4 regions of the Pseudomonas sp. H1_F01 genome follow, and region 2 is predicted to be linked to each of the others. Evidence: predicted binding sites of a transcription regulator. Region 2 holds the regulator's gene; each other region holds the start of a gene.

Region 1 (4,875 bases), 1.3 Mb from region 2:
CCAGCGCCGCCGGCATCGGCCTGACGCTGCTGCCGGTGCTCTACAGCCACTCCGGTTTTGGCGGCCAGGCGCCCAATGACGGGCAGCGCCGGTTCATCAACAGCACCGAAAACTACTTGAAGCTTCAGTCGCGCTTGCAGCCGGTCCTGGCCGGGCAGCCGTCCCAGGCGCTGGGTCTGTGCTTCCACTCGCTGCGTGCCGTGACGCCCGGGCAGATCCAGGATGTGCTGGCCGCCAGTGACCGCGAGTGCCCGGTGCACATTCACATTGCCGAACAGCAGAAGGAAGTCGACGATTGCCTGAGCTGGAGCGGCGCCCGTCCGCTGCAATGGCTGTACGAAAACACCGAAGTCGACCAGCGCTGGTGCCTGGTCCACGCCACCCACGCCAACGCCCAGGAAGTCAGCCTCATGGCCAGGAGCCGGGCGATTGCCGGCCTGTGCCTGACCACCGAAGCCAACCTGGGGGACGGGATTTTCCCGGCCGTGGATTTCCTCGCCCAGGGCGGGCGCCTGGGGATCGGCTCTGACAGCCATGTATCGCTGAGCGTGGTCGAAGAATTGCGCTGGCTGGAATATGGCCAGCGCCTGCGGGATCAACGGCGCAACCGCTTGTATCGGGCGGATCAGCCGATGGTCGGTCGCACCTTGTTCGATGCGGCGCTGGAAGGCGGTGCCCAGGCCCTGGGACAACCGATCGGTGCCCTCGAAATCGGCAAGCGCGCCGACTGGCTGGTGCTCGATGGCAGCGACCCGTACCTGGCCACGGCCCAGGGCGACGGCATCCTCAATCGCTGGCTGTTTGCCGGCGGCGATCGCCAGGTGCGCGATGTGATGGTCGGCGGTCGGTGGGTGGTGCGCGATGGGCGGCATGCCGGCGAAGAGCAAAGCGCCCGGGCGTTTACCCAGGTACTGCGCGAACTTTTAGGCTGACCCAATCAACCCTGTGGGAGCGAGCTTGCTCGCGATAGGGCCTTTACCTTCAACATACATGTTGACTGAAAGTCCGCTATCGCGAGCAAGCTCGCTCCCACTTCGGTTTTCGGGTGACAGTCAGTTCGAGGTCTTGGCCATCTGTCGATCAGACGCGCGCCAGATCAGGCGCGTGGTGTCGTAGCCCTGCTGGCGTGCCTTGCTCAGCAGCTCCTCGCGCACGACGCTATTGACGGTCGGTGTACGGGACAGCAGCCACATGTAGCGACGGCTTGGGTCGCCGACGATGGCGGTCTTGTAGTCATCGCTGACGTACAACACCCAGTATTGCCCTTTCGCCACGCCCGGCACTATCCGCGAAAACCAGTTGTCGAACTCGACCCAGAGCTTGTCGGTCTTGCCCGGCACCTGCGGCGTGGCGGTGCCCCTGGCTTCTTCCCACTGCCAGTCCGAGGTCAGGCAGCGATTGAGCACTCCCACGTTGCCGTCTGGCTTGAGGGTGTAGTGAGCTTCCGATTGCGCGCAATTGCGCTGGAAATACATGGGCAGGCGGGCCAACTCATACCAGGTCCCTTGGTAGCGCTTGAGATTGACGCTGTTGACCGTCTTGGGTGCCAGCGGATCTTCGCCAGAAGTGGCACAGCCAGCCAAAATCAGGCCAGCCAAAAGCACAAAAACTAACCGCATCATTATTTTTCTCCCGCGGGCACTGTGGCCAGCATGGTTAGTTCGTCAGTTCAAATTCGGATGCCAGAAGCCTCTAGCCAAGGCGCTGCGACGAGTCATAGCCCGCTATGGCGAGGAGCAGCAACGCAAGCTAGGGGCTTCTGGCGCCGAAGTTGACTGACAGAACTAACCATACTGGCCACCATCCCCGGTTTACTTCAGGCCTTGGCCGGAAAACATCAACACTTTGTCACCGGCGTACTGCACGCTGATAAAGCTTTTCTGGTCGCCCCAGGTGCAGCTGGACATGCCGAGCGCGCCTGAACAATCGGTCGGTTTCCCCAGTAACGTTTCGACTTCGGACTTGGGCATGCCAGCCGACAGCTTCGAGTAGTTTTCCTGGTTGACCTTGCTGCATGCAGTCAATACGACACACACAAACAACAAGGCGATAGATCGCAGCGACATGGTGTAACTCCTGGAACGGAAGGGGGGTGGCAGGTGCCAACCAGAAGCTTAGAAGAGAAAACCCCTATCTGGTTCCCCTACACCCCCGGTATTTATTGGGTCTGGGCAGGTGTTTCATCGGTGAAACACTCACTTTGTGACAGCGTCGTGCATTTCGTCGGAATTGAACCGCTACCGCTGATGGGGCGGTCTGGCACGCCGATAAAAAGAAACAGCGCAAACCAATGCGTTATGGCAAATTGACAGCCCGTCCTGACCCGTCCCTCCGCGGTAGTGTTATTAATGACCAGAAACATGAAATTCAGCCATAAAATCCTGCTGGCTGCCGCCCTCGTGGTGGCCGTTGCATTCGCCTGTTTCATCCTGTTCAACGACTATCGTCAACGCCAGAGCTTGAATGCCAGCACCGAAACCTCCATGCAGGAACTCGGCAGCCTGACCAGCCGCAACATCCAGACGTGGGTCGACGGCCGCATCCAGTTGCTGCAATCGCTGGCCCAGCAGATTGCCGTGGACGGCAGCAGTGCCGACAGCCTCAAGCGCGCCGTAGGCCTGCCGGCCTACACCAGCAATTTCCAGCTCAGTTATTTTGGTGGCACCGACGGCGTGATGTTCTCGGTACCGGCCGGCAATCGCGCCGCCGATTACGACCCGCGTGCCCGTGGCTGGTACAAGGCCGCCAACAGCGCACAGCAAACCATCGTCACCGAACCCTACATCGCCGCCTCGTCGGGCAAGCTGGTGATTACCGTCGCCACCCCGGTGCAGCACCAGAACCAGATGATCGGCGTGGCCGGTGCGGACATCGACCTGTCCAGCGTCAGCGCCATCATCAACTCGCTGAACTTCGGCGGCCACGGCCACGCGTTCATCGTCAGTGCCGACGGCAAGATCCTGATCCACCCCGACAGCAAGCGCGTGCTCAAGACCCTGGCCGAGGCCTACCCTAACGGCGCGCCTCAAATCAGCCCGGGCGTGAAAGAAGTCGACCTCGACGGCAAGACCCAATTCATCTCCTTCACCCACGTCAACGGCGTGCCGGGAGCCGACTGGTACGTGGCGCTGGTGCTCGACAAGGACACCGCGCTGGCGATGCTCAGTGAGTTCCGTACGTCGGCGCTGATCGCCATGGTCATTGCCGTGGTATTCATCATCGCCCTGCTCGGCATGTTGATCCGCGTGCTGATGCAGCCGCTGCTGACCATGGGCCGCGCCATGCACGACATCGCCGAAGGCGAAGGCGACCTGACCCGGCGCCTGGTCATCCACGGCCACGACGAATTCGGCGCGCTGGGGACTTCGTTCAACCGCTTTGTCGAACGCATTCATACCTCGATCCGTGAAGTGGCCTCGGCCACCGGCCAGGTCAACGAAGTCGCCCTGCGCGTGGTCAGCGCGTCCAACTCGTCGATGTTCAATTCCGACCAGCAGGCTTCGCGCACCAGCAGCGTGGCCGCGGCCATCAATCAGCTCGGTGCCGCCGCCCAGGAAATCGCCCAGAACGCCGCCCTCGCCTCGCAACATTCCAGCGATGCGCGCAGCCTGGCTGAAGATGGCCAACAAGTGGTGGATAAAACCATCGCGGCCATGCAACAGTTGTCGGCCAAGATCAGCGATTCGTGCGGCAACATCGAAACCTTGAACAGCAACACGGTGAACATCGGCCAGATTCTTGAGGTGATCACCAGCATTTCCCAGCAGACCAACCTGCTCGCCCTTAACGCCGCCATCGAAGCGGCCCGTGCCGGTGAAGCCGGGCGCGGCTTCGCGGTGGTGGCCGATGAAGTGCGCAACCTGGCCCACCGCACCCAGGATTCGGCGCAGCAAGTGCAGAAGATGATCGAAGAACTGCAAGTTGGCGCCCGGGAAGCGGTACTGACCATGACCGACAGCCAGCGCCAGAGCGAAAGCAGCGTCGGCATCGCCAACCAGGCCGGCGAACGCCTGGGCAGCGTGACCCAGCGTATTGGTGAAATCGACGGCATGAACCAGTCCGTGGCCACCGCCACCGAAGAACAGACCGCCGTGGTGGAGTCGATCAACGTCGACATCACCGAGATCAACACCCTGAACCAGGAAGGCGTGGAAAACCTGCAAGCCACCTTGCGGGCCTGTGCCGACCTGGAGCAGCAGGCGGCGCGGTTGAAGCAGTTGGTGGGTAGTTTCCGGATCTAGTGCTTTTGCGGCCTCTTCGCGAGCAGGCTCGCTCCCACATTAGAACTTCAGCGGACGCACATTTTGCGCTCAACGAAAATCCAGTGTGGGAGCGAGCCTGCTCGCGAAGACGGTATCAGCCTCACAGCAAAATCAGAACCTGGACCCAGGCCTGTTCAAGAATTCCACTTCCTCAGCCGTAGACTCGCGCCCCAACACCGCATTGCGATGGGGAAAGCGCCCAAACCGGGCAATGATCTTCTGATGCCGTTCGGCATAATCCAGGTTGTCTTCGAACACCGCCCGTTGCGCCTCTGGTTGTTCTCGCACCAGGTCGATAAACCGCGACACGGCCTCGTTCTGCACCGCGAGGTTTTCGCAGTGTTCGAGCACGAGGTAGATGAATACGCGTTGGATCGGTTTGAGTTGCCGGTCGAAACCCGCAGCCATGCCCTGGGCTACCAGCGCTTGGGCACGCAGGTCGCCGGAGAAGGCCTTGGGGGTGTCGCGAAAGATCATTCGCGGGAGTTGGTCGAGTAGCAGCACCAGGGCCAGCCAACCTTCCGGGCGTTGCGCCCAGTCGGTCAATCCGCCGGCCAGTGCCAGCTCGACCTGATCGCCAAAGCGCTCGTTGGCCTGGCGATCATGGCGTTTG
Region 2 (4,875 bases):
CAAGACTCAATCGCGCATCGCCAGCGCCCAGGCCGAGTTGAGCCTGCGCAGCAGTGAAGGCGAGGCCGCGGCAGGCACCAATCGTCAATTGTTCGCCGGTCAGCCGCTGACGGCCGGCCTGCCGTTGACGGCTGCCGAACCGCTGATCGAGCAGGCCCACGCCGAACCGCGTCGTCCTGAGCCGGCGCCCGCGGCGCCTGCCCGGGGTGTCGATCCGCGCGCCCTGGACTCGATGCGCTTTGAACTCAACAGCCTGCGCGAGCTGATGGAAGTCCAGCTCGGCTCCCTGGCCTGGAACCAGCTGCAAGGCAGCCGTCCAGCCCAGGCCAACCTGTGGCGTCGCCTGCAACGCATCGGCCTGTCCGGCCCGTTGTCCCGGGACCTGCTGGCGCTGATCAATGGTATCGAAGAGCCTCGCCAGGCCTGGCGCATGTTGCTGGCGCACCTGGCGCGGATGATCGCGACCCCGGAAGTCGAGCCGCTGGAAGAAGGCGGGGTAATTGCCATGGTCGGTCCTGCCGGCATGGGCAAGACCACCACCCTGGCCAAGCTCGCCGCCCGTTATGTACTCAAGTACGGCGCCCAGAGCATTGCCCTGGTGAGCATGGACAGTTTCCGCATCGGTGCCCAGGAGCAACTCAAGACCCTCGGCCGGATCCTCAATGTGTCGGTGACCCATGTGGATCCGGGCCAGTCCCTGGCCCAGGCGCTGGAGCCGCTGCTGCGCAAACGCGTCGTGCTGATCGATACCGCAGGCCTGCAAGCCAGCGATCCAGCCCTGCGCATGCAGCTCGAAAGCCTGGCCGGACGCGGTATCAAGTCAAAAAATTATCTCGTGTTGGCAACCACCAGCCAGAAACAGGTTCTAACCGCCGCATACCACAGCTACAAACGCTGCGGGCTGGCCGGCTGCATCCTGACTAAGCTGGACGAAACGGCAAGCCTGGGCGAGGTGTTGAGCCTGGCGATCGGTCATGAATTACCGGTGGCCTACCTGACCGACGGGCCGCGGATCCCGGATGATTTGCATCTGCCGCGCCGTCATCAACTGGTCAGTCGTGCCGTGAGTGTGCAAATGCAGGAAGAACCCAGCGAAGAAGCCATGGCTGATATGTTCGCTGATATCTACCACAGCCCGACCAAGCAGGTCGGCTGAGGTAATCATGAATATTTTTTGTACCTACATCGATGGTCTGCCATGCATTGTTCCGTATGCGAACGCGCAGCCAGTAATGTGGCCTCCGTCTAAGTAAGACAAGGTAAAGAACGAACATGGGCAGCATGCATCCCGTACAGGTGATCGCGGTGACCGGCGGCAAAGGTGGCGTCGGGAAGACTAACGTGTCAGTGAACTTGTCCCTGGCTCTGGCAGAGCTTGGCCGACGGGTCATGCTGCTGGACGCCGACCTGGGCCTGGCGAACGTCGACGTGTTGTTGGGGCTTACACCCAAACGCACGCTGGCGGACGTGATTGAAGGGCGCTGTGAGCTGCGTGACGTGTTGTTGCAGGGGCCGGGCGGGATTCGCATCGTGCCGGCTGCCTCAGGCACCCAGAGCATGGTTCACCTGACCCCGGCCCAGCACGCGGGCCTGATCCAGGCTTTCAGCGACATCGGCGACAACCTCGATGTGCTGGTGATCGACACCGCAGCCGGTATCGGTGACTCGGTCGTCAGTTTCGTCCGCGCGGCCCAGGAAGTGCTGCTGGTGGTCTGCGACGAACCGACGTCCATCACCGACGCCTATGCCCTGATCAAGTTGCTTAACCGCGACTATGGCATGAACCGCTTCCGCGTCCTGGCCAACATGGCCCAGAGCCCGCAGGAAGGACGCAACCTGTTCGCCAAGTTGACAAAGGTCACGGATCGCTTCCTGGACGTCGCCCTACAATACGTCGGCGCAGTGCCTTACGACGAAAGCGTACGCAAGGCCGTCCAGAAGCAACGTGCCGTTTATGAAGCCTTTCCACGCTCCAAATGCGCGCTGGCGTTCAAGGCCATCGCCCAGAAGGTCGATACCTGGCCACTGCCGGCCAACCCTCGCGGGCATCTGGAATTTTTCGTCGAGCGTCTTGTGCAACAAACAGCAGGGCCCGTGCTATGACAGCCAGCGGTTACAACCATCTCTATAAAAAATCGGCACGGGACGCCCAATACGAATTGATCGAGCGTTACGCGCCACTGGTCAAGCGTATCGCCTATCACTTGCTGGCGCGGTTGCCGGCCAGTGTCCAGGTTGAAGACTTGATCCAGGCGGGCATGATCGGCCTGCTCGAAGTGTCGAACAAATACGACGCGAGCAAGGGCGCGAGTTTCGAGACGTATGCCGGTATTCGCATTCGCGGTGCCATGCTCGATGAAGTCCGCAAGGGCGATTGGGCGCCGCGTTCGGTACACCGCAATACCCGCATGGTCAGTGATGCAATTCGGGCAATTGAAGCTAAAACCGGGCGTGACGCTAAAGATCACGAGGTTGCGGCCGAACTCCAGTTGAGTCTCGACGATTATTACGGGATTTTGAACGATACCTTGGGCAGCCGCCTGTTCAGTTTCGACGACCTGTTGCAGGACGGCGAACATGAAGGGCTGCACGAGGATAACGCGAGTGCTCACATGGAGCCGTCGCGTGACCTGGAAGATGAACGTTTCCAGAGCGCGCTGGCGGAAGCGATTGCCAATTTGCCGGAGCGTGAGCGGCTGGTCTTGGCGCTGTACTACGACGAAGAGCTGAACCTCAAGGAAATCGGTGAGGTCCTGGGGGTCAGCGAATCGCGGGTCAGCCAGTTACACAGCCAGTGCGCGGCCCGTTTGCGGGGGCGTTTGGGGGAGTGGCGAGCGCGTTGACAGGCAGTGTGGGGACACTGCGAACGAGGCTGGCCTGGCAGGTGCTGTGCCAGTCTCCATCCGTGGTGCTCCAGACCGTTGTCGAGTGTTGTGCCGGATTGATTGAAATGGCGCGTCCAGGTGCTGGGCGCGTTTAAGACTGCTTGGAGGTCGAATTGGACAAGAACATGAAAATCCTCATCGTTGATGACTTCTCAACGATGCGGCGGATCATAAAAAACCTGTTGCGTGACCTTGGGTTCACCAACACGGCCGAAGCAGATGACGGGACCACTGCGCTCCCGATGTTGCACAGTGGCAACTTCGATTTTCTGGTCACCGACTGGAACATGCCGGGCATGACCGGTATCGACCTGTTGCGCCAGGTGCGTGCCGACGAAAAACTCAAGCATCTTCCGGTGCTGATGGTCACTGCCGAAGCCAAGCGCGAGCAGATCATCGAAGCGGCCCAGGCCGGTGTAAACGGCTATGTGGTCAAACCCTTCACGGCCCAGGCGTTGAAAGAGAAGATTGAAAAAATCTTCGAACGCATCGGTTAACGGCGCCACGGGGGAGCTATGGATAACGAATCTTCAATGGGTGATTTCGAATCGACCCTGAAAAAACATGCCCGCGAACTGGTCGACAGCCTTGAAAAAGGTCGTTTTGGCGATGCGGTTCAAATGATCCATGAGCTCAACCAGACCCGTGACCGCGGTCTGTATCAGGAGGTGGGCAAGCTCACGCGTGAATTGCACAGCGCGATTGTCAATTTCCAGATCGACCCGAATATGCCGCAGGCCGAGGAAGTCTCGCAGATCACCGACGCCACCGAGCGTCTGGGTTATGTGGTCAAGCTGACCGAGGCCGCGGCCAACCGCACCATGGACCTGGTGGAAAGCGCAACGCCCCTGGTCAACGGCCTGAGCGAAGAAGCCCAGGCCTTGAGCACCGACTGGGGTCGGTTCATGCGGCGCGAAGTCGGCGCCGAAGAGTTTCGGGAGTTGGCCCGTCGGGTCGACGGTTTCCTGGCGCGCAGCAGCACCGAGAACCGCGCGGTGGCAAGCAACCTCAACGATATTCTGCTGGCTCAGGACTATCAGGACCTGACCGGCCAGGTGATCAAGCGTGTGACCCAACTGGTCACCGAAGTGGAAAGTAACCTGCTCAAACTGGTGTTGATGGCCAGCCAGGTAGACCGCTTTGCAGGCATCGAACACGACCGTGAAGCGATGCTTGCTGAAAAAGATCCACAAAAACATCTCTCTCAGGGTGAAGGTCCGCAGATTCATGCCGATAAAAGAGAAGACGTTATGTCCGGTCAGGACGATGTGGACGATTTGCTGTCCAGCCTTGGATTCTGAGTTTTAGCCCTGTTTTAGGAGCAGCCATTAATGAGCTTCGGCGCCGATGAAGAGATCCTTCAGGATTTCCTGGTTGAGGCCGGCGAGATTCTAGAGCAACTGTCCGAACAGCTGGTCGAGCTGGAAAGCCGACCAGATGATGCGGATCTGCTCAATGCAATTTTTCGCGGTTTCCACACTGTAAAAGGAGGCGCCGGCTTCCTCCAGCTCAACGAGCTAGTGGAGTGCTGTCACATTGCCGAAAACGTGTTCGACATCCTGCGCAAGGGTGAGCGTCGCGTTGATTCGGAACTGATGGACGTGGTGCTTGAAGCGCTGGATGCGGTCAACAGCATGTTCAGCGAAGTGCGTGAGCGCTCGCCGATCACCGCTGCCACGCCTGAGTTGCTCGCCGCGCTGGCACGCCTGGCGGAGCCGCAATCGGCTGATGAAGCGGCTCCGGTTGCCGAGGCAGTGGCTGAAGAGCCGGTCGCCGAAGAGTCGGGCGACATCACCGATAACGAATTTGAACAACTGCTGGATTCGCTGAACGCCGTCAAGGCCCAAGCCGAAGCGCCGGCGGCACCTGCTGCGCCGCCCGCCAATGCAACAGCTGACGCCAGTGATGAAATCACCGACGACGAGTTCGAGTCATTGCTCGACCAGCTCCATGGCAAAGGCCAGTTCGCTCCCGATGCGGTCACGCCAGC
Region 3 (4,875 bases), 1.5 Mb from region 2:
GGAAGGACTGGTTTCGATAAGGAGCAGGACAATGTTCAGCCACATACAGATCGGTGCGCGCGACCTGCCGAAAATGGTCGCTTTCTATGATGCCGTCCTCGGCTGCCTGGGGCTGGAGCGTATCGAAGGTGAACACGACTCGGGCCCGCCGGGGGAGGGGTGGCAGCGCCCCGGCAAGCATTGGCCACAGGTTTTCGTCCAGTTGCCTTTCAACGGCCTGCCCGCCACCTGGGGCAATGGCATGCAAGTGAGCTTCGCCGCTGACTCCCCGCAAACCGTGCGTGCTGCCTGGGAGCAGGCGATTGCCATGGGCGGCTCCGACGAAGGCCCACCCGGCCCGAGGCCGCAGTATTGCGAAGGTTATTTCGGGGCCTATTGCCGCGATCCGGAAGGGAACAAGCTGTGCTTTGTCCATGCGCCGGATATGCATGAGTAACGGTTGTGACGAGGGGATAAATCCCCTCGCCACAATGGATTGTTGTCGCCTGTTGGATCAGCCCCTGGCTTTCAGGCTACGCTCCATCCGCGCAATCCCTTCCTCCAGCAGCGTCCGCGGGCAGCCGAAGTTCAAACGCACGAACTGACCGGCATCGTCACCAAAATCCAGGCCGGCACTCAGCCCCACCTTGGCTTCTTTCAGGAAGAAGCCCTGCGGGTCATCCAGTCCCAACCCGGAACAATCCAGCCAAGCCAGGTAAGTGCCCTGGGGCACGGTCATGGTGATGCCCGGCAGGCGAGAGTTCACCGCTTCGACCAGGTAATCGCGGTTGGCTTGCAGATACACCTTCAAGGCCTCTAGCCACGGGCCGGCCTCGCTATAGGCCGCACGGGTCGCTTCAAGGCCCAGGGCATTGACGCTGTCGACCATGCCAGCCCGGGCGCTGTTGACCCGTTCGCGCAGCTTGGCGTTCTGGATAATGGCGAACGAGGTTTTCAACCCGGCTATATTGAAGGCCTTGCTGGCGGACATCAGGGTGATGGTGCGCTCGGCAATTTCCGGGCTGAGGGACGCGGTTGGAATGTGCACACGGCCGTCGAAGCACAGTTCGGCATGGATTTCGTCGGAGATGATCCAGGCGTCCTGCTCCAGGCAAATGTCTGCCACGGCCTTGAGTTCCTGGCGGTCAAACACCTTGCCCAGCGGGTTATGGGGATTGCTCAGCAACAGCGCGCCGCCGCCCTGCAATGCGTCGCGCAATGCCGCCAATGGCGTGTGGAATTCACCGTTGACCGGGTTGAATGGCAATTCCACTTTGTTCAACTGCCAGTTACCCGCTGCGTTGCGCAGCGGCGGGTAGTTGGGCACCTGCACCACGACATTCTGCTGGGGTTCTACCAAGGCATGCAGCGCCATGTTGAAGCCCGGTTCGACACCCGGCAGGAACACAATCTGCTGGGGCTCGACGCGCCAGGCGTACTTGCTCCACAGGTCGGCCACGATGGCGGCACGCAGATCGTCCTGGGCCACGCTGTAGCCCAGCATCGGATGTTCCAGGCGCTTGTGCAGCGCGTCGATGATCACGGACGGGGCGGAGAAGTCCATATCAGCGACCCACATCGGCAACACATCGGCCGGGTAGCGGCTCCATTTGGTACTGCCGGTGCCGTGGCGCTCCAATACCGTGTCGAAATCGAAAGTCATGGGGGTTCCATCAGTCAGTCATGAGATGGCGAACATCATAAAGCAAAGGCCAGCGAGAAAAGCTTGGTGGCGTAGTGCCACTAACTGATGATAATCAGTTACAGTTCACTGTCGAAACGCCGCCAAGACGTGAACGGCATTGGTAACGGACCCTCCAGGCCTTTGAAAAGGACGACCCCATGACATCGCCCGTGCGCTTTAACGATCACCACCGTAAAGCCGATCGCATCATGTTGGGGCTGCTTTGGCTCACGTTGTTGTATTCCCTGAGCCTGGCATTCCTGCACTCGACGTTTACCCAGGCGTTGCTGGTCGGGGCGACAACCTGCGTAGCAAGCACCGTGCTTTATCGCGTCCTGGCGGGCACTCGGGCCATGCGTTGCATTATCGCGGTGGCGTTGATGGTCATGGCGGCATTGCACATCAACCAGACCCGGGGCGTGATCGAGTTCCACTTCGGGATCTTCGTGCTGCTGGCCGTGTTGACGTTCTACCGTGACTGGCTGCCGATTGTCGTGGCCGCCGCCACCATTGCGGTTCATCACCTCGGTTTTCACTGGCTCCAACACCAGGGTTATCCGGTATTCGTGATGGATGCCCACGGTGGCTGGTCGATGATCTTTCTCCACGCGTTCTACGTGGTGGTGGAAAGTGTGATCCTCATTTACCTGGCGAACCAGAGCCTGGCCGACGCCACGGAAAACCAGGATGTGCTCGATAAGGTTCTGGTGGCGGCCGCGCAATTGAGCAACGACGCTGGCAGGCAGCGCAGCGAGGGCGCCAAGGTCTCGTCGAGCGAGCGTTTCGATCATTTCCTCCAGCAGATCACCCAACTGGTGGACGGCGTGGTACGCGATACCCGAAATCTCTCGGACCTGGGCCAGGACCTGTCCCAAGTCGGCCAGACCCTGGAAACCGGCGCCCGCCACCAACTCGATGAAGTGGCGCAGATGAGCGGAGCGATCAGCCATCTGGTCCAGGCCATGGAGAACATTGCCGGCCATGTCGACCAGACCTTGCAGCGCGCCGGCCAGGCCAACGAACAGGTCAACCGCGGGCGCAGCACGGTTGACCAGACCCGAGAAGAGATCGTCGAACTGGCCGGGCGCATCAACCTGACCAACGAAACCGTGCAAGTCCTGGCCGAACAGGCACAGCAGATCGGCCAGGTGCTGGATGTGATCAATGGCATCGCCGAACAAACCAATCTGCTGGCCCTCAACGCGGCCATCGAAGCCGCTCGGGCCGGCGAGCAGGGCCGTGGTTTTGCGGTGGTAGCCGACGAAGTCCGGACCCTGTCCCAAAAGACCTCGACGTCCACCACGGAAATCCAGCAGATCATCGCCAAGCTGCAGCAGGGCAGCCGCCAGGCCGCTGTCGCCATGCAAGACAGCCGCGATGGGGTGGCGCGCTGCGTGTCCGCCAGCCAACTCGCTTCGCAACTGCTCCACGCCGTGGTGGAAGACATCGCAGTGATCAACCATTTCAACGACCTGATCGCCACTACCACCCAGGAACAATCCAAGGTATCAATGGGCATCAATGAGCGTTTGCAAACTGTCCAGGCCGTGGCTGAGCGCAATGCCGACAACATTGGCATCCTGACTCGCAGCAGCCAGTGCCTGCCACCGTTGGCAGAGCGGTTGGCGGTGTTGGGGCAAGCGTTTCATGGCAAAGCCGGGACGGTCTGAGCGGCAGGATCTGCAGTGACGACCGCGCCTACATACCGGTAGCAAACGCCGGAGGATGTTCTAGGGCCAGCCGTATCTCGCGAAACGCAACTTCGTACTGGCAGAGCATGCACAACGCCCAATCAGCACGCCCCCGAATGCGATTGTCGTCTTCGTGGGCCGGTTCCTGGTCGTTGAGCATCGACTCCACCTGCCGAATGATCAGATGTTCCGGCAAATACGTGATCCGGCAATTCTTGTAGCTCGACGCACGCAGCTCGGCGATGGGATAGGCGCCGCCAAGTCCAGCCGAGACGCCCACCAACAGCGCGGGTTTGTGCCCGAGCTCATTGATCCCCGCATAGAGGAAGAAGTTCTTCAGCGCGGGGCAGGCCATGCCATTCCACTCCGGGCTGATCACGATCAGTGCTGTCGCTTTGGCAAGGATCGATTGTTGGGCAAGCCACACCTCATCGCGGTCTTTTTCCGGCCAAAGCGGCAGGCGGCAGGCGGCCAGGTCAATCAAGTCGCTGGCGTCGCACAGGTTGAGATCCGTCAGTCGCTGGCGCAGATAACGCGCCACTTTCAGCGACTGACTGTCCTCGCGGTTGGAACCCGACAGCACAACGATGTGGCGGCTCATTGCGTCACCTCCGGTTGTGCGCTGGCCTTGGGCGCGGTACGGCGTGAGCGCACGACAGGCCAGAACAATTCCTCTTGCCAACTGATCGGTGACAGGTGCTCGATTCCGTAGGCTGGCGGGCGTCGGCGCGTGATCTTTGCCGTCCCGAACAGCACATCCCATAGAAACAACAGGTTGCCGAAGTTGCCTTTGTAATGGGTGACACCGTCCTCGGCCGTCAAGCCATGGTGGGCAGAGTGGGTGGACGGGGTGGAAATTATCCGCTCCAGAAGCCAGACCACAGGCCGCAAACCACGAACCCCATAAAGCCTGTTATCCCATGCAACACTGCTGTGCGCCGCGAAAATAACAGTCATCTTGATGATCAGGTAAACGTAGTAGACCGGCGCGAGGCCCAGGTAGATCAGCATGCCGGACAGCCAGATCCCGGGCATGAGCAGGTAATAAAAACTGTTGTTGCGGTAAACGATCCGGACGCTCATGTAGGGCGCGGAATGATGGGCGCGATGCAACGCATAGAGGGCGGGAACCCGGTGAGTCAGGCGATGCCACCAGTATTGAGTCATGTCGTCCAGCAACAGGAACAACACGAACCCGGCGGCCCAGGGGATCGCCACCAGCGCGTCTTTCATCTGTGGGGCAACCAGGCTGAGCAACTTGCCGCTCAGCCACATGACGGCGGGGAAGGTGATTGCAACCAGGATCCCGGAGCCGATGACTTCAATCAGTACATCACGCTTGCTGCCCGATGACTGGCGCAAGGCCGAGCAAGCAAGTTCCAGCAAAATGAAGGCGAGGAATATCCCGGCCACGACTGCAGAAGGATTATTGGCGAGCATTGTTGTATTCATGGCACTCTCGATTAAGGCCCCAGCGGGCAATGCCATTTCATTAGAAGCCAGCGAGTCAGCCCTCCCAAT
Region 4 (4,875 bases), 1.8 Mb from region 2:
CGCCGATATCGCAGGCCCTTAATCATGGACACGATTGAGGCTTTGCGCCTCCTCGTGATCAATCAACCATCAGGAAGCCGACCACACGGCCAGTTCATAGCCATCCGGATCGATAAAGTGGAAACGTCGGCCCCCCGGGAACGCGAACACTTCACGGCTGATGGTCGCTCCTGTGGCCTTGAGCCTGAGTTGGGTAGCCTCAAGGTCATCCGCATACAAGATGATCAACGGGCCGCCCGGGCGCACAGGTTCGCCAGTCGTGAAGCCACCGGTCAGGCGACCGTCGCTGAATTCGGTATAGGTCGGGCCGTAGTCGACGAAACTCCAGCCGAACACGCTTGCATAGAAGGCTTTGCTGCGGGCGATGTCGCTGACATTGAACTCGATGTTATCGATCTGACGGTCTTTACCTTGAATGCCCATTGTCGCTTCCTTGGCTGATTTGGGAGTAAGCGAGCTTAGGCCATTTCTCTCTCACCGAGCTTGGAAAAATCGATCCGGACGGCAGGGGTTGAGGGCAGAGAAGGAACACAGCTGGCGCCGGTACCCGTGATACCTGAGGTATTGCGGGTGCAAAACGGCGCCATCTCTGCCACGTCTACACTTTAAAGCGTCCTACCAGCCTTTCCAGTTCATGACCCAGCCGTGCGAGTTCGGTACTTGAAGAAGCAGTTTCCTCGCAAGTGCTTGCCGTCTGCTCAGAGATGTCGCGAACGTTGATGACACTGCGGTTGATTTCCTCGGCGACTGCGCTTTGCTGCTCCGCTGCAGTGGCGATTTGCTGATTCATGGCTTGAATGATCGATACTTTACTCGTGATGTTTTCCAAGGCGCTTACCGCACGATGGGTAAATTCCACGCTGCTTTCGCTCAACAGCTGGCTGCTTTCCATGCCTGAGGCAACGGCATGAGTACCACTCTGTACACCGGCCACCAGACTTTCAATTTCTTCAGTGGAACGCTGGGTGCGTAAGGCAAGACTGCGCACCTCGTCTGCTACCACCGCAAAGCCACGGCCAGCCTCGCCGGCGCGTGCGGCTTCAATGGCCGCGTTCAGCGCCAGCAGATTGGTTTGCTGGGCCACCGCCTTTATCACATCGAGCACCCCGCCGATTTTTTCGCTTTGTTCCTGGAGATGGCGTACAGCATCAGCCGACTGATTGAGCTCTTCGGCCAAGCGCTTGATCTGCGCAATGGCCTCGCTCACGATTCGCTCTCCCTCATAGGCTTGCTGATCCGCGGCGGACGCGGCAGTTGAGGCCTCTTCAGCATTGCGAGCGACGTTTTGCACCGTTGCGGTCATTTCGCTCATCGCGGTGGCGACATGATCCGTTTCGTTTTTTTGATTATTGACGCCCGCATTGGTTTGCTCGGTGACCGCCGACAGCTGTTCGGCGGCACTGGCAACCTGAATGACGCCGGATCGAATGCCCTCGATCAGCTCATGAAGGTTGAGCATCATCTGCTGAAGACCTGATTGCAGCTGACCCAACTCATCACGCCGATTGACCTGCACGGGCTCACTCAAATCCCCCCTGGCAATACGATTCACGGCCTGTAGCGTGTACTGCAGTGGGTTAACGATTTGTTGGGTAATGATCCACGCTGCGAGTGCACCCAGTAGCAACGTCAAGGCAGCGACAAGACTCAGCAGAACCTTGGCAGACGCGGCGTCGGCATCGCGCTTGGTATTTTGCGAGTCAATGAGCTTTTGCGTCGTATCAAGCAACAGATCACCCAGTTGCCCCATACGTTTATAGATGGACACTTGGTCGGCATTGGGTTTGGCCAGATCAAGCAGCAGTTGTCCGTATTCTCTGACGGATGTGTTCTGTTGTTGAATCAGCTCTTGGTCAATCGGGGAAGTGAACTGGTCCCTGATGCTTTGCAGATGGGCTGCCAGATTGTCCAGAATTTTCTGCAGCGGTTGATAGGCATCTGGTTGAGGGTTTGCACCTAGACGTAAACGACTGATTCGCAGGTCTTTGGTGTAATCGCTGATTTGAGCAATTTTTTCGATTTTAACGCCGCGGTCGGTCAACGTCGCAATGGCGTACCAACCCGTGGAAGCGAGTAACAACGCAAGCCCTAGTACCAGGCCGAAGCCCAAGCTTAATTTCGCGCTGACACGGATGTTGCTGATCCAGTCAAACATAAAGACTCCATTTGTAACTCAGATGGATTGGAAATGGCGTCCTGAGTGTCGACCATGTACCTGAATGCTTTAGTTTTTAGAGTGGCAACCGAAGTGCTCTGGAGCACAACTCGTCCTCAAATGTAGAAAATATAGTGATATCCAGGGCTATTGGGCTAAAGCATGGCTGAAAGGATACAGCGCCCAGCCTGTCGGCGTTTCAAGAGTGGTCTATTTCGAAACTAAGGGGTAGTTTTCAAACACCAAAAAACTGTCTAGTTCTTTAGTCGAATGTTCACGATCGTTCAATTCTGGTGGACCCGCACCTATGTTGCGAGCACTGGAAACCGTACAGTGTGTAACGGAAGATTCAGATCTGGATGACTTGCTTTAGATAAAGAAACAGCCGGTCTTGGCAGGCTCTGTATCGGGCTTCGAGGCCCTCGACCTCCCACATCCGAGCAAGCCATACCTCATCACATGACGCGTCAATATCATTGACGGTGACGCTCCATACGGTCTGAGCGTGTTGCGTGGCCCGTAGTAGTTGCAACAACTCCTCAGTGATTGGAAGCGCTTTAGCCTTAACTCTTTTTAGCGACATCTAAACTATCCAGGATCAATTCAAGGTCGAGATTGTTTTTGCGTCGCGCACTATAAGGCTCAGTTCATGAAGGCTGTATTCGACTTATGGCTAGCAAGACAGCGCAGAAATAGACTGCTCTTGGCAGTAGTTATTCATTGGGTTTATGACGCTTTAATTACTGACTGCTTTATGGTGAGGGGTGGGTATGACGGGCCTGTATTCAAGGTCGGGTCGTCAACAAAACCTATTAATCTTTCACAAGAAGAGCTAGCAGCTATAGCGGGAATACCCCGAACTTACGTTAGTCAAATTGAACGCGAATTAAAGTACATCAACGATGCCCAGTCTAATGAACGAAAGGTTTTGGTCAACGCTTTCAGGAATTTGACGCTTCCTTGGCTGATTTGGGAGTAAGCGAACTTAGGCCATTCAACCCTCACCAAGCTTGGAAAAATCGATCCGGACGACAGGGGTTGAGGGCCGAGCAAGCCTTGTCGCCGACGATCTCTTCACTGGCAAGACGACCCACGATCGCGGCCAGGGTTACGCCGGGGTGCATGACGCACACGTATACACCGCCAACCTGCGGAAGATAACCAATGATGGGGATGTCATCGGCAGGCATTGGTCTGTATCCGACACGAGCCGATTGCAGATCCAGGGAGACAACGCCGTGAAGCTCGCTTTTTATGGCGTTGGCGGTGCGCAGCGCGATCTCCGACGGTTGGTTTTCCAAGGCGTCGTCCAGGTAGTCTTCGGCCGCCAGCAACGCACCCTCTGGGGTTTGCCTCACTTCCATTTCAGGGCTGGAGATGAGGCTGCGTACCAGGTTGGGTGGCGAGGTGTAGCGGATGAAAATTGCCGGGGAGGCGTCGATGGGCAGGCAGACTTCAAGCAGGTCGGCCAGCTTCGTGATGCCTGTGCCGGCTGCCAATACGACGATATCGGCTTCAATGACGCCCGTGGTGGTTTCAACGCCCCACACGCTGGAACCCTGGGTTTTAAAGCCGAGAACCGGCGTTTGAGTGAGCACTTTCGCGCCGTTGGCCTGGGCGCCGGCGATCAGCGCATGGGTTGCTGCTACGGCGTCCAGCGCTCCTTCTTCCGCCGCATACGAAGCTTGTTGAGGAGGATTCTTGAGGTTTGGCTCAAGTTCACGGATCTGTGATTGGGATATCCGGCTTGCCGACGCTGTTGAACTCGGGCCGTAAGATAGGGCGCCAGTCCAGCGGATCTTCAGGCCGGGCAGTTGCGTTTCGAGTCGGCGGTATTCCTGGATGGCAGCACCGCGCAATGGCGCAATGGGGTCGGGTTCGCCATGGGAGGTGTTGATCCAGGCGAATGAGCTGCCGGTCACGCCTGACGCGATGCCTTCGGCCTCGACCACCGTGACTTTCGCGCCTTTGGTCGCCAGATGGTAGGCCAGGGATGCGCCTACGATGCCCGCACCGATGACGATGACGCGTTTGCCGGGAGCGTTATCCATTCGGTCTCCGTCGGGTTTGCCTGGGGGAATACGTTAGCCCGGTTGGGTCTGCTTGCATCGATGTTGAATGTGCCACCGTCATCGCGAGCAAGCTCTGCTCCCACAGGGGTTCTTGGGTGTTTACGATCAAGCATTCACCACACCCAAGCAACAGGCCTTCAGTACCACCGCGCCTCGCCCGGCGGGCGTTTCTTGAAGCGTTTCATGCTCCACATGTACTGGCTCGGGTAGGCCCGTACGTAGCGCTCCACCACTTGGCTCATGGCGGCGCAGGCCGTTTCGGTGTCGGTGCTGTACATGGCCTCCGGCGCGGCTTCGAGGATGACTTTGTAGCCGGAGCCGTCCGGCAGGCGCAGGGCGTGGAGGAAGACGCCGACCGCTTTGCCGCCGGCGAGCATGTTCGGTACGAACTTGCTGGTCAGGGCCTGGGTGGCGAAGAAGGGCACGAAGATACCGGCGGATTCGGCCGGTTCCGGGTCGGCAGGGATGCCCACCTGGCCGCCCTTGCGCACTTCCTTGATGACGCTGAGGATGCCTTCCTTGGTGGATGCTGCGACTTTGTTGCCCAGTTGCACGCGCTGTTTGCGCAGCAATTCATCCACCGCCTTGAGCTTGGGCGGACGGTAGAAAATGATCGGTTTGCACTGGCTGCAATAGAAGTGGTTGAGC

The links. Region 2 encodes FliA, which starts transcription of late flagellar genes. Its sites were predicted from a motif close to CTAAAGTTTNNNNNNNNNNNGCCGNTAA; they were not measured.
Region 1: the regulator FliA is predicted to act here: its motif matches at 2,244-2,271, upstream of AB4O09_RS28675 (methyl-accepting chemotaxis protein).
Region 3: the regulator FliA is predicted to act here: its motif matches at 1,699-1,726, upstream of AB4O09_RS16010 (methyl-accepting chemotaxis protein).
Region 4: the regulator FliA is predicted to act here: its motif matches at 2,201-2,228, upstream of AB4O09_RS00785 (methyl-accepting chemotaxis protein).

The regions. Positions count from the first base shown of each region.
Region 1 covers NZ_CP162823.1:6,374,603-6,379,477, forward strand. Annotated here, with positions in the region: gene AB4O09_RS28660 (formimidoylglutamate deiminase) at 1-932, shown strand, start outside; gene AB4O09_RS28665 (lipocalin family protein) at 1,053-1,622, opposite strand; gene AB4O09_RS28670 (hypothetical protein) at 1,812-2,066, opposite strand; gene AB4O09_RS28675 (methyl-accepting chemotaxis protein) at 2,349-4,241, shown strand; gene AB4O09_RS28680 (DUF924 family protein) at 4,374-4,875, opposite strand, start outside.
Region 2 covers NZ_CP162823.1:5,036,760-5,041,634, reverse strand. Annotated here, with positions in the region: gene flhF (flagellar biosynthesis protein FlhF) at 1-1,156, shown strand, start outside; gene fleN (flagellar synthesis regulator FleN) at 1,273-2,103, shown strand; gene fliA (RNA polymerase sigma factor FliA) at 2,100-2,843, shown strand; gene AB4O09_RS22695 (chemotaxis response regulator CheY) at 3,011-3,382, shown strand; gene AB4O09_RS22690 (protein phosphatase CheZ) at 3,401-4,186, shown strand; gene AB4O09_RS22685 (chemotaxis protein CheA) at 4,217-4,875, shown strand, end outside.
Region 3 covers NZ_CP162823.1:3,496,199-3,501,073, reverse strand. Annotated here, with positions in the region: gene AB4O09_RS16020 (VOC family protein) at 32-436, shown strand; gene AB4O09_RS16015 (MalY/PatB family protein) at 494-1,642, opposite strand; gene AB4O09_RS16010 (methyl-accepting chemotaxis protein) at 1,822-3,333, shown strand; gene AB4O09_RS16005 (NADPH-dependent FMN reductase) at 3,362-3,955, opposite strand; gene AB4O09_RS16000 (sterol desaturase family protein) at 3,952-4,806, opposite strand; gene AB4O09_RS15995 (AraC family transcriptional regulator ligand-binding domain-containing protein) at 4,874-4,875, shown strand, end outside.
Region 4 covers NZ_CP162823.1:159,913-164,787, forward strand. Annotated here, with positions in the region: gene AB4O09_RS00780 (VOC family protein) at 70-423, opposite strand; gene AB4O09_RS00785 (methyl-accepting chemotaxis protein) at 599-2,155, opposite strand; gene AB4O09_RS00790 (helix-turn-helix domain-containing protein) at 2,910-3,134, shown strand; gene AB4O09_RS00795 (NAD(P)/FAD-dependent oxidoreductase) at 3,157-4,206, opposite strand; gene AB4O09_RS00800 (lysophospholipid acyltransferase) at 4,365-4,875, opposite strand, start outside.